Regions from separate parts of the Mesorhizobium sp. WSM4850 genome, predicted to be linked through region 1. Evidence: riboswitches for the same ligand, from Rfam matches in the RefSeq annotation. Region 1 holds a riboswitch; each other region holds the start of a gene.
What was found. A riboswitch is a leader RNA that binds a small molecule or an ion and turns the genes downstream of it on or off. The one in region 1 is predicted to bind cobalamin.
Positions count from the first base shown of each region.

Region 1 (3,267 bases):
CGCCCGCGGACGAGCGGATCATGGACTTTTGTCAACATTGCGCGCGCGGCGGCCGCCTCTTCATAAGCCTTCAGCGCGCCTGCTACACCCTCCCTGCCTTCGGACAAGGCTTGGGCCAGCACGAGCAGCTCTTCAGTCTTCTGGGCGGCGAATGCCAGCCACGAACGAACGTCTACATCGAGCGCGGTCTCCATCCGCAGGTCCATCGGCACATGAAGCATCGAGCAGGAAGGCGCAATTTCGACGCGGTCCAGCGGCCAGCCGGCAATGACCGGCTTGATGCGGTCGAGAATTGCAGACAGGTTCGCGCGCCAGACATTGCGGCCGTCGATCAGGCCAAGTGACAGCACCAGATCCTTCGGTGCAAGCCGACCAACCGTCTCCAACTGCTCGGGAGCGCGCACGAGGTCGAGATGCAGGCCCGCCAGGCCCAGCGAAAGCGCGGTCGCCAGATTGTTTCCCAGCGGCCCGAAATAGGCAGCCAGCATAATTTTCAACTTGGGCGCGGCTTTCGACAGCTGCCCGTAGGTGAATTCGAAGGCAGCTCGTTCGTTCGGGCTAAGGTCGAGCACAAGCGCCGGCTCATCAATCTGAACCCAGTCGGCCCCCGAGAGCTCCAGCCTCTGCAGGAGTTGCTCGTAGACGGGCAGTAGGCGCGGCAGGAGCGCTATGGGATTGAAGCCCTGGTCGGGAGACTTCGCCAGCTTCAGGAAGGTCACCGGTCCAAGGATGACCGGGCGTGTATGGGTGCCGAGCTCTTTTGCCTCCAGAAAGTGATCGACTGGTTTCGTCGACGAGAGGGCGAAGGTCTGATCGTCGCCCAGCTCCGGCACGATGTAGTGGTAGTTGGTGTCGAACCATTTGGTCATTTCCATCGCGGTTACGCGCTGCCCCTGAACTGCATGCCCGTGACCGGCCCGTCCGCAACCCGCGCTATCGCCTTGCGTCCCGCGCGCCATCGCGAAGTAGATGTCGAGCGGGACCTCGCCGCCCGTCCAGCCGTAACGAGCTGGCACGGCGCCGACCATTGCTGCGGTGTCGAGCACATGGTCATACAGTGAGAAATCGTTCGACGGGATTTTCGACACGCCGCGGTCGCGCTGCTCGCTCCAGCTGGCGGCACGCAGTGCCTTCGCCGTCGCCAGAAGGTTGGCAGCAGAAGATTTTCCGGACCAGTAGCTTTCGAGCGCGAATTTCAGTTCTCGCCGGCGACCGATACGCGGCACGCCAAGCGTTGCTATGGGAACTTGCTGGGAGACATTCATTCCATACCCCGATGGTTGGGGCGGGGCCAAGGAAGGCGTTAGCAGGCCGGCATCAACGCCGAGCTGCCGCGGCCACCAGACACCCCGCCCGTGGACGTTGTTCGCCGTGGCAGGTCTCCTGGCTCGCGGGTCACAGCCTCTGCCCCGTCTTCCCGGGGCAGTTCGCCCCAGTGACATTGGTGGGTTGGCTCGCCGCTTACGTTGCGGGGGCAGCGCCGGCATTGCACCGGCTTCCCTCTTAGCTCCGCTACGGCAACACCTTGCGGAGAACCACGACCCGCAGACGATCGCAGCCGCTCGCATTGCTGTCAATGCCGTATAAAGAAATGTTTATGTGCTTATGTGAATTGTTCGCCTGCGGCGTGTTTGCAAGTCTCATGTCGCCGTCGAGCTGAGCCCTTCTGCGCGACTCTCCGCTGTGTGCAGACTGTGGCTCGCCCCTCGGGCAATCTGCCTTTTGTACGATCCCGTCTCAAAACGACTTCGTCAAAAATGGCTCGTGTTGGCCATTCATGATCGGGCGGCAGTACTGGCCCGAAGTGCGACAACGTTCCTAAGCCTGCAAAATTGAAATTTGGAGAAAAACCGCCATCCTTCACGCAGGCACGCGACATTTCGATTTACACGCGCTTGTCTGGACAGCCTGCACAACGGGAAGGTGGGCAGCACTTCGCGGAAATGCCCCCTACAGCAACCCCGCCTGCTCAGCCTCTCGTCGCAGATTCTGCCGTGGCCTGGGGCCGATCTGCTGGATCACCAATCCGGCCGCCAGTGAGCCAAGGTCGCCGCAGGTCTGCAGGTCGCGGCCTTGCGTGTATCCATGCAGGAAGCCGGCGGCATAGAGATCGCCGGCACCCGTGGTGTCGACCAGTTCCTTGATGGCGGTCGCCTTGATGACCACGGTCTCGTCCCCGCGCACGATCACCGAACCTTTTTCCGAGCGGGTCACGGCGGCGATACGGCAATCCTTGCGGATCTGCGCCAGCGCCTCGTCAAACGACGATGTCTGGTAGAGTGACTTGATCTCGTGGCTGTTGGCAAAGACGATATCGACCGTGCCCGAACGCATCAGTTCGAGGAACTCGTCTCGGTAGCGATCGACGCAAAACGAATCCGACAGGGTCATCGACACTTCGCGGCCTGCCGCGTGCGCCAGCATCGCCGTCTGGCGGATTGCTTCCTTGGCGCGCGGCGGATCCCACAGATAGCCTTCGAAATAGGTGACCTTGGCGCCAGAGGCCTTGTCGGCCTCGACATCCTCCGGCCCGAGCTCGACGCAGGCGCCGAGATAGGTGTTCATCGAGCGCTCGCCGTCAGGGGTGACGAAGATCATCGAGCGCGCCGTCGGCGGCTCGCCCTTGAGCGGCCTGGTGTCGAAGGCGACGCCCTGCGCGTGGATGTCGTGGGCGTAGATTTCGCCCAGCGCATCGTTGGAGACCTTGCCGAAGAAAGCGGCGCGGCCGCCGAAGCTGGCGACGCCGGCCGCCGTGTTGCCGGCACTGCCGCCGGACGCCTCGATCGCCGGACCCATGCGGCTGTAGAGCAGCTCGGCGCGCCTTGTGTCGATGAGGTTCATCGCGCCCTTGATGATGCCGTTGGTCTCGAGGAATGCCTCGTCGCACTGCGCGATGATGTCGACGATGGCATTACCGATACAAAGCACGTCATATTTCGACATCAGTGTCTCCGCCAAAAAGCCGAGCCGGCTTCTCGCCACGCCGGGGCCGGCGTGTTTTTGGCGAGTGTGGAATGGGTCGCCCTATGCCGACGCATCCAATACCCGCGCATCACGCAGCTGCCGGTCCTGCCTCACGCAACAGGTCGTCAGCTCTGTCCGTCTTTTCCCAGGTGAACTCCGGCTCTTCGCGGCCGAAGTGTCCGTATGTCGCGGTCTTGCGGTAAATCGGCCGTAAGAGATCAAGCGCCTTGATGATGCCTTTCGGCCGGAGATCGAAAAGCTCAAGGACGGCGCGCTCGATCCTTTTTTCATCAATCTTTGCGG
Region 1 is NZ_JBVVPV010000042.1:57,658-60,924, reverse strand. It holds gene metE (5-methyltetrahydropteroyltriglutamate--homocysteine S-methyltransferase) at 1-1,241, opposite strand, end outside; cobalamin riboswitch at 1,357-1,555, opposite strand; gene AC0L2Z_RS28410 (adenosine kinase) at 1,951-2,943, opposite strand; gene metK (methionine adenosyltransferase) at 3,053-3,267, opposite strand, start outside.

Region 2 (3,267 bases), on a different contig from region 1:
GCATCGCGGCTCGTGCCTGAGGTCAGCCGGCGAGGATACGCTCGATCGCCGGGCGGTTCAGCCCTTTCAGGCCGATGACGACGAGGCGGGAGCGGCGATCGTCGGCGGCGGTCCAGGCGCGGTCGTAATAGTGGTTGACGCGCGGCCCGACTGCCTGCAGCAACAGCCGCATCGGCTTGCCGCCGACCTCGACGAAGCCTTTTACGCGCAGTACGTTTTCTTCTTCCGCCGCCGTGGCGACACGCAAAGCCAGCTCTTCGGGATTGGCAATCGACGGAATGTCGATGACGAACGAGTCAAAATCGTCATGCTCGTGATCGAGCTCGTCATCGTGGTGGGTCTTGCGGTTCTCGATGTCGTCCTCGACGGCAAGGCCGAGGCCGAGCAGCACGGAGGGATCGACCTTGCCCTGCGAGGCCGGCACGATCTTCACCGCGCGGGCGGCGTGCTTGCCGATGACGGCATTGGCGCGGGCCGAGCCGGCGGCGTCCATCAGGTCGCTCTTCGACAATATGATCAGGTCGGCGCAGGCGAGCTGGTCCTCGAACACCTCCTCGACCGGATCGTCGTGGTCGAGCGTCTCGTCCTGCGCGCGCTGCGCCTGCAGGGCGTCCATGTCGTTGGCAACGCGGCCTTCGGCCAGCGCCGGTCCGTCGACCACGGCAATGACGCCGTCGACCGTCACCCGGCTCTTCACCGTCGGCCACTGGAAGGCCTGGACCAGCGGCTTGGGCAGGGCCAGCCCGGAGGTTTCGATCAGGATATGGTCGACCCTGGGCGTCAGCGACAGGATCTGGTCGAGCGCCGGGACGAAATCGTCGGCGACGGTGCAGCAGATGCAGCCATTGGCCAGCTCAACGATGTTTTCCTCAGGGCAGGTGTCGATGCCGCATCCCTTAAGAATCTCGCCATCGATGCCGATGTCGCCGAACTCGTTGACTATGATGGCCAGCCGCTTGCCGCCAGCGTTTTCGAGCAGATGGCGGATCAGCGTCGTCTTGCCGGCGCCGAGGAAGCCGGTGACGACGGTGCAGGGCACGCGCGAGACGGAAGTGGTCATATCTGGTCCTTCAAAAGGTCGAGGGGAGGGATGCGGGCAACGAGGCCGCGCTTCAGGCAATCGGGGCGGCCGCGCCATGGCATGAGGCCGTCGGTCGAGGTGGCGAAGAGTTTTGCGCCGGTGATGAGATCGGCGCCGCTGGTCGCGGTCAGGTCGCCAAAGACATAGCTCCAGCAGCCGTCGCGCAGGATAGCGGCGCTGAGGCGGCGCTTGCAGTTGCCGAGGCATTCGACGCTGCGGATACGGATGTTTTCGCCAGAGGCGGCGCGGCGCGTGTCTTCGGCCAACAATTCGCCGGCGCGAGGATGGCCGTCGGAGCCGGTCTCGTCACGGCAGGAGGTGCAGACGATCACGGTGACGTCGGCCAGAGCATCATCATCGCCGGACAATACGCCCGCTGTCTCAGCCGAAAAACTGCTGTCGCGTTCCAAATCAGGCTCCTTGCCCGGAAAACCCGCCAGGCGATCGGATTCTTAAGTCCTAGACGGCAGGTCTCCTGGCTCGCGGGTCATCGCCTTCGTGCCGCCTTCCCGGGATTTTTCCCAGTGGTTATCGGCCTTGGCTCGTCGCTTACAGTTGCGGGGACAGCCGCGGATTTGAAATCGAGATTTCGCACCGCATTCCCTCTTGGCTCCTCCCTTTGCCGAGAGGAGACCGTCTGAACCGGATTTAGGCTTGTGGAGGCAGTCGTGTCAACGCATGCTTCCGACACGGCGATGGAAACGCTTCAGAGCAATTTTGGATGTCGGCGCTGCCCCTCATTGCCCTGCCGGGCATTTCTCCCCGTATAGTGACGGGGAGAAAGAACTGGCCGCAACGGCGGCGCCCCCTCCTGCAACGCTGGCGATTGGCGAAACCATCGATGACAGCGTCCCTCTCCCCGTCTCTATACGGGGAGAGGATGCCGGCAGGCAGGTGAGGGGCGGCGCCGACATCGGCAATCCCTTACGAAACCGCGACTTCCGCCAGCGCCTGGCCCAAATCCCCCGCCGGCGTCACCTCGATGCGTTCCAAGCCGAGCCAGCCCTGCATCAGCTTCACTTCCTCAAAAAGTTCGGCGGCGGTTTGCGGCGGCGCGCCGGGCTCGGCATAGGCGGCATGGACGCGCAGCACGCCGGCCGGGCGGTCGGCCTTGACGTCGATGCGCGCCACGATCCTTTCGCCGAGCAGGAACGGCAGCACATAATAGCCGTACTGGCGTTTTTCGGCCGGGGTGTAGATCTCGATGCGATAGCGGAAGTCGAACAGTCTTTCCGTACGTGCTCGCTCGAAGACAACCGGATCGAACGGAGCGAGCAAGGCGCGCGCCTCGATCTTGCGCGGAAAACGGGCATCCCTGTGAAGATAGGCTGGCTTGCTCCAGCCTTCGACGGTCACCGGCAAGAGGTCGCCGGCGTCGACCAGTTCCTCGATGCGGCCTTTGATGTCAGCGGGAGAGAGGCGAAAATAGTCGCGCAGGTCGCCTGCTGTCGCGACGCCGTGGGCGCGGGCGGAGATGCGCAGCAATTCGCGGTGCGCATCCTCAGGTGAGGGCACCGGCAGGGCAAGTATTTCCGGCGGCAGCACGCGCTGCGGCAGATCATAAAGCCGCTCGAAGCCACGACGTGACGCCGTGGTGATGCGGCCGGCCCAGAACAGCCATTCGAAAGCGTGCTTGGCGTCGCTCCAGCCCCACCAGCCGCCGGAGCCTTTCTGGCCTTCCAGGGCGGAAGCGGCGATCGGGCCGCGTTCGACGACCTCGCGATAAATGTCTTCAATGTAGGCGGCGCGCTCGCGGCCCCACTTGGCCAGCCCGCTATACATTTCCTCGCCACGTTCGGCCCGTTCCATGCGCCAGCGCATCAGCGGATAGGTCTCGACCGGCAGAAAGGAGGCTTCGTGCGCCCAATATTCGAAGACTTTGCGCTTGCGCGTCACGGCGGCGTTGTCGAGCAGGGCGAGCGGGTAGGGGCCAAGCCGCGAATAGAGCGGCATATAATGGGCACGCACCACCGCGCTGACGGAATCGATCTGCAGCAGACCGGTCCGGCCAAGCACACGGGCCAGATGGCGGCGATCGGGCGAGCCGTTAGGGCGAGGATCGGCAAACCCCTGTGCGGCAAGCGCGATGCGCCGGGCCATGGCGAGCGAGATTTTTTCCTTCATGCAGACGGCACTCTGTCGGCGTTCGACCAAAGGTGGGAGAGATGATTCCGCACCATGCTAGC
Region 2 is NZ_JBVVPV010000003.1:4,417-7,683, forward strand. It holds gene cobN (cobaltochelatase subunit CobN) at 1-4, opposite strand, end outside; gene cobW (cobalamin biosynthesis protein CobW) at 23-1,060, opposite strand; gene AC0L2Z_RS05940 (DUF1636 family protein) at 1,057-1,491, opposite strand; cobalamin riboswitch at 1,530-1,734, opposite strand; gene AC0L2Z_RS05945 (winged helix-turn-helix domain-containing protein) at 2,006-3,205, opposite strand.
Region 2: another riboswitch for cobalamin. It lies ahead of AC0L2Z_RS05940 (DUF1636 family protein); the one in region 1 lies ahead of metE (5-methyltetrahydropteroyltriglutamate--homocysteine S-methyltransferase).

Region 3 (3,267 bases), on a different contig from region 1:
CCACGAACCACGGCCCGCGCGGCCGCGACAGCACATCCGCCAGCCCTCGGCATTCGGCCTCAATGTCGCGTTCGGCCAGCATATGGTTGGACAGCCACAGCGTCAGGCAGTCGATCAGGACAGGCCGGCCGTCAGGCAGCGCCCCGATCGCGCCGACGAGATCGAGCGGCGCATCGATCGTCGTCCAACCGTCGCAACGCCGCGCTCGGTGCAGCGCGATGCGTTCGTGCATCTCGTCGTCATAGGCTTGCGCCGTGGCGATGTAGGTCCACGGCGCTGGACAGGCCGTCACCAGGCTTTCGGCATGCGCGCTCTTGCCCGAGCGTGCACCGCCGACGACCAGGGTCAGCTTGCTGCCTGGAGCAGCGCGATCAGGCAAGGCTGTCGCGCAGGCCGGTTGCGGCGCCGGTCAAGCGGCCGCGCACCACGCCGACGACAGCGCCGAGCACCAGCCAGAACACCAGATTGGTCAGCGTCACCGCCACCACGAACTGGTGGTGCAGGCCTTCCGGGATCGGCGATTCGAAACTTTCGGGCTGCGGCGCGCCGACAATATTCGGCGCGACGATCAACGCTACGGCAAGAAGGGCCAGCGGCAGCGATTTGCGAAAGGCGAGCAGCCCGAGACCGGCAGCCGTCGCCACCACGGTCGCCGTCCACCAGATCTGGCGCTGGGCGAAATCGGCCGCCGGCATCGCCGGCAGTTCGGGCGGCAGGCCGAGGTTCGGGGCCAGCGTGAACACCGCGAAGCCGGCAAGGCCCCAGAACAGGCCCTGTCGCCAATTGCCGATGCCGCCGGCGAATTCCGAAGCGGCGACCAGGATCAGCGCAAAGCCGATGCCGGTGACGACGTTGGCAACGACGTTGAAAGCGAAGCGCTCGAAGCCATCGGCCGGCGCCCAGCCTTCCTCTTCCGCGGTGGCTGCTTCAGCCGGCACGGCGCTGCTCATGGCATTGCTGCCTGCTGCGGCCGGCGACAAACCATGGTCATGCGTGTGACCACCGCCGGCCTGTTCGTAGACTTCTGCCTTGAGGATGAGTGGCACGGTGGCGTAGGCCTGCATGCAGGCCAGAACGACGCCGGCCACTAGCCCTGCGATCGCCGCGATGAACACGACGTTGCGAAACAGTGTCATGGTGTCAGCCCCTCGTCAGTGGCCCCCCGTCAGTGGCATGGAAAGCCCATCGAATGGCGATAGTCGTGAGCGGCATTGTGGACCGCATCGATATGCGAGAAGCCGACAAAGCCCATGACGAAAACGCCGAGAAATGCAGCAAGCGCCAACTGCCCAAAGCGCGACTGCGAGGAGACGGAAGCGCCGAGCGAGACGGAAGCGGTATTCATGTCTTGTCCTTTCGCCCTCCACCCGAGGGCATAGAAGTCAGTTCTCCTGTCGCCGGCAGGTCTCCTGGCTCGCGGATCAGCGCCCTTCCCCACCTTCCCGAAGAAGCTCTTCCCGAAGAAAATCTTCAGTGGCATATGGAGAGGACTACCGCACACAGTTGCGGGGGCAGCCACGGCATCGGGCGAATTTTGCCCCTACCGCATTCCCTCTTGGTTCCAAAACGGAACCGACGACGGCTGCGACTATAGGCAGAATCGCCGCGCCCGGCAAACCAAATTCCGCCAGCTAGCAGCGCGAATGCGCCGTCAAGGTAATCGTTTCTCGGGGGCTCTTTCTTCTCCCCTTGTGGGAGAAGGTGGCCTCGCGAAGCGAGGTCGGATGAGGGGTGTTCCAGCTTGGCAAAAGCCGCGCTCCGTCCAACACCCCTCTTCCGTCTTGGCGCTGCGCGCCAATCCACCTTCTCCCACAAGGGGAGAAGGAAGGGCGGCGCCTGTCTTCTTTTGTCCGGGGCAACCATGATAGTCGTCTTGCAGCACTGAATCAGAATTGCGAGACCATGACCATTCCTACGCCGGCCGTTCAGGACCGATCCAGGCGCATCATCGCCATCGACGTCGCCCGCGGCATCGCTTTGCTTGCCATGGCGAGCTACCATCTCACCTGGGATCTCGAATTCTTCGGCTACACCGATCCCGGCCTGACCGCCTTTGGCTGGTGGAAATTCTACGCGCGCTGCATCGCTTCGACCTTCCTGTTCCTGGTCGGCGTCAGCCTGTTCCTCGCCCATGGCAAGCAAATCCGCTGGAACGGCTTCTGGAAACGCTTCGCCATGGTCGGCGGGGCGGCGCTCGCCATATCGGCCGCCACCAGGCTTGCCACACCCGACAGTTTCATCTTCTTCGGCATCCTGCACGAGATCGCGCTCGCCAGCCTGCTCGGCCTGGCGTTTCTGCGGCTGCCGGCGCTGCTGACGCTGGTTGTCGCAGCTTTCGTCATCACCGCGCCGCTCTACCTCAGGTCCGAGATCTTCGATCATCCGGCCCTGTGGTGGGTCGGCCTGTCGGCAACCAACCCGCGCTCCAACGATTATGTCCCGCTGTTTCCATGGTTCGGCGCTGTGCTTGCCGGCATCGCAGCGGCAAAGCTTGCCTTCGCCTCCGGCATGCTGACGCGGCTGGCGGGCCTAACGCCCGGCCGCTGGACTAATCCGCTGGTCTTTATCGGCCGGCACAGCCTCGCCTTCTATCTGATCCACCAGCCGGTGCTGATCGGCTCGGTCTGGCTGATTTCGCAAGTCATGCCGGCAGCCGTTGAAACCAGGCAGGTCACCTTCCTGAAAGAATGCCAGGCATCGTGCGAGCAATCGCGCGACACGGAGTTCTGCAGCAGCTATTGTGTCTGCATGCTCGATACGCTCGAGGGCGAGGCCACGCTTGATCGGCTCTACCGCAACGACCAGGCTGCGGAATGGAAGGCGCATCTCGACGAGCTCGCCGGCGCCTGCACTGCCAAGGCCGACGGCACTTTGATGGAGGGAGGAGCACAATGACCGACCATCAGCAGAAACCGGGCCAACAGAAACCGGGACAGCAAAAACCGGGGTTTATACCGTGGCCGCCGCTGATCTATGTCGCGGCCATCGCCGTCAGCATCGCGCTTGGCTTGCTTTATCCGCTGCCATGGATCGGCGGCCTTTTGGGCGACATCCTGTTCGCGGCCGGCTGGGTGGCATTGTTCGGCGTCGTCGCACTCTGGTTCACGGCGATCCGCATCATGATCCGGGCAAAGACGACGCTCCACCCGAACGCCGTGCCGGACCATCTGGTGACATCGGGCCCCTTCGCCGTCAGCCGCAATCCGATCTATCTGGCCAACACGCTGCTGATGATCGGCGTTGCCCTTATCTCGGGGAACGTGTGGT
Region 3 is NZ_JBVVPV010000003.1:106,107-109,373, reverse strand. It holds gene cobU (bifunctional adenosylcobinamide kinase/adenosylcobinamide-phosphate guanylyltransferase) at 1-349, opposite strand, end outside; gene AC0L2Z_RS06580 (CbtA family protein) at 372-1,136, opposite strand; gene AC0L2Z_RS06575 (CbtB domain-containing protein) at 1,166-1,345, opposite strand; cobalamin riboswitch at 1,383-1,592, opposite strand; gene AC0L2Z_RS06570 (heparan-alpha-glucosaminide N-acetyltransferase) at 1,903-2,895, shown strand; gene AC0L2Z_RS06565 (methyltransferase family protein) at 2,892-3,267, shown strand, end outside.
Region 3: another riboswitch for cobalamin. It lies ahead of AC0L2Z_RS06575 (CbtB domain-containing protein); the one in region 1 lies ahead of metE (5-methyltetrahydropteroyltriglutamate--homocysteine S-methyltransferase).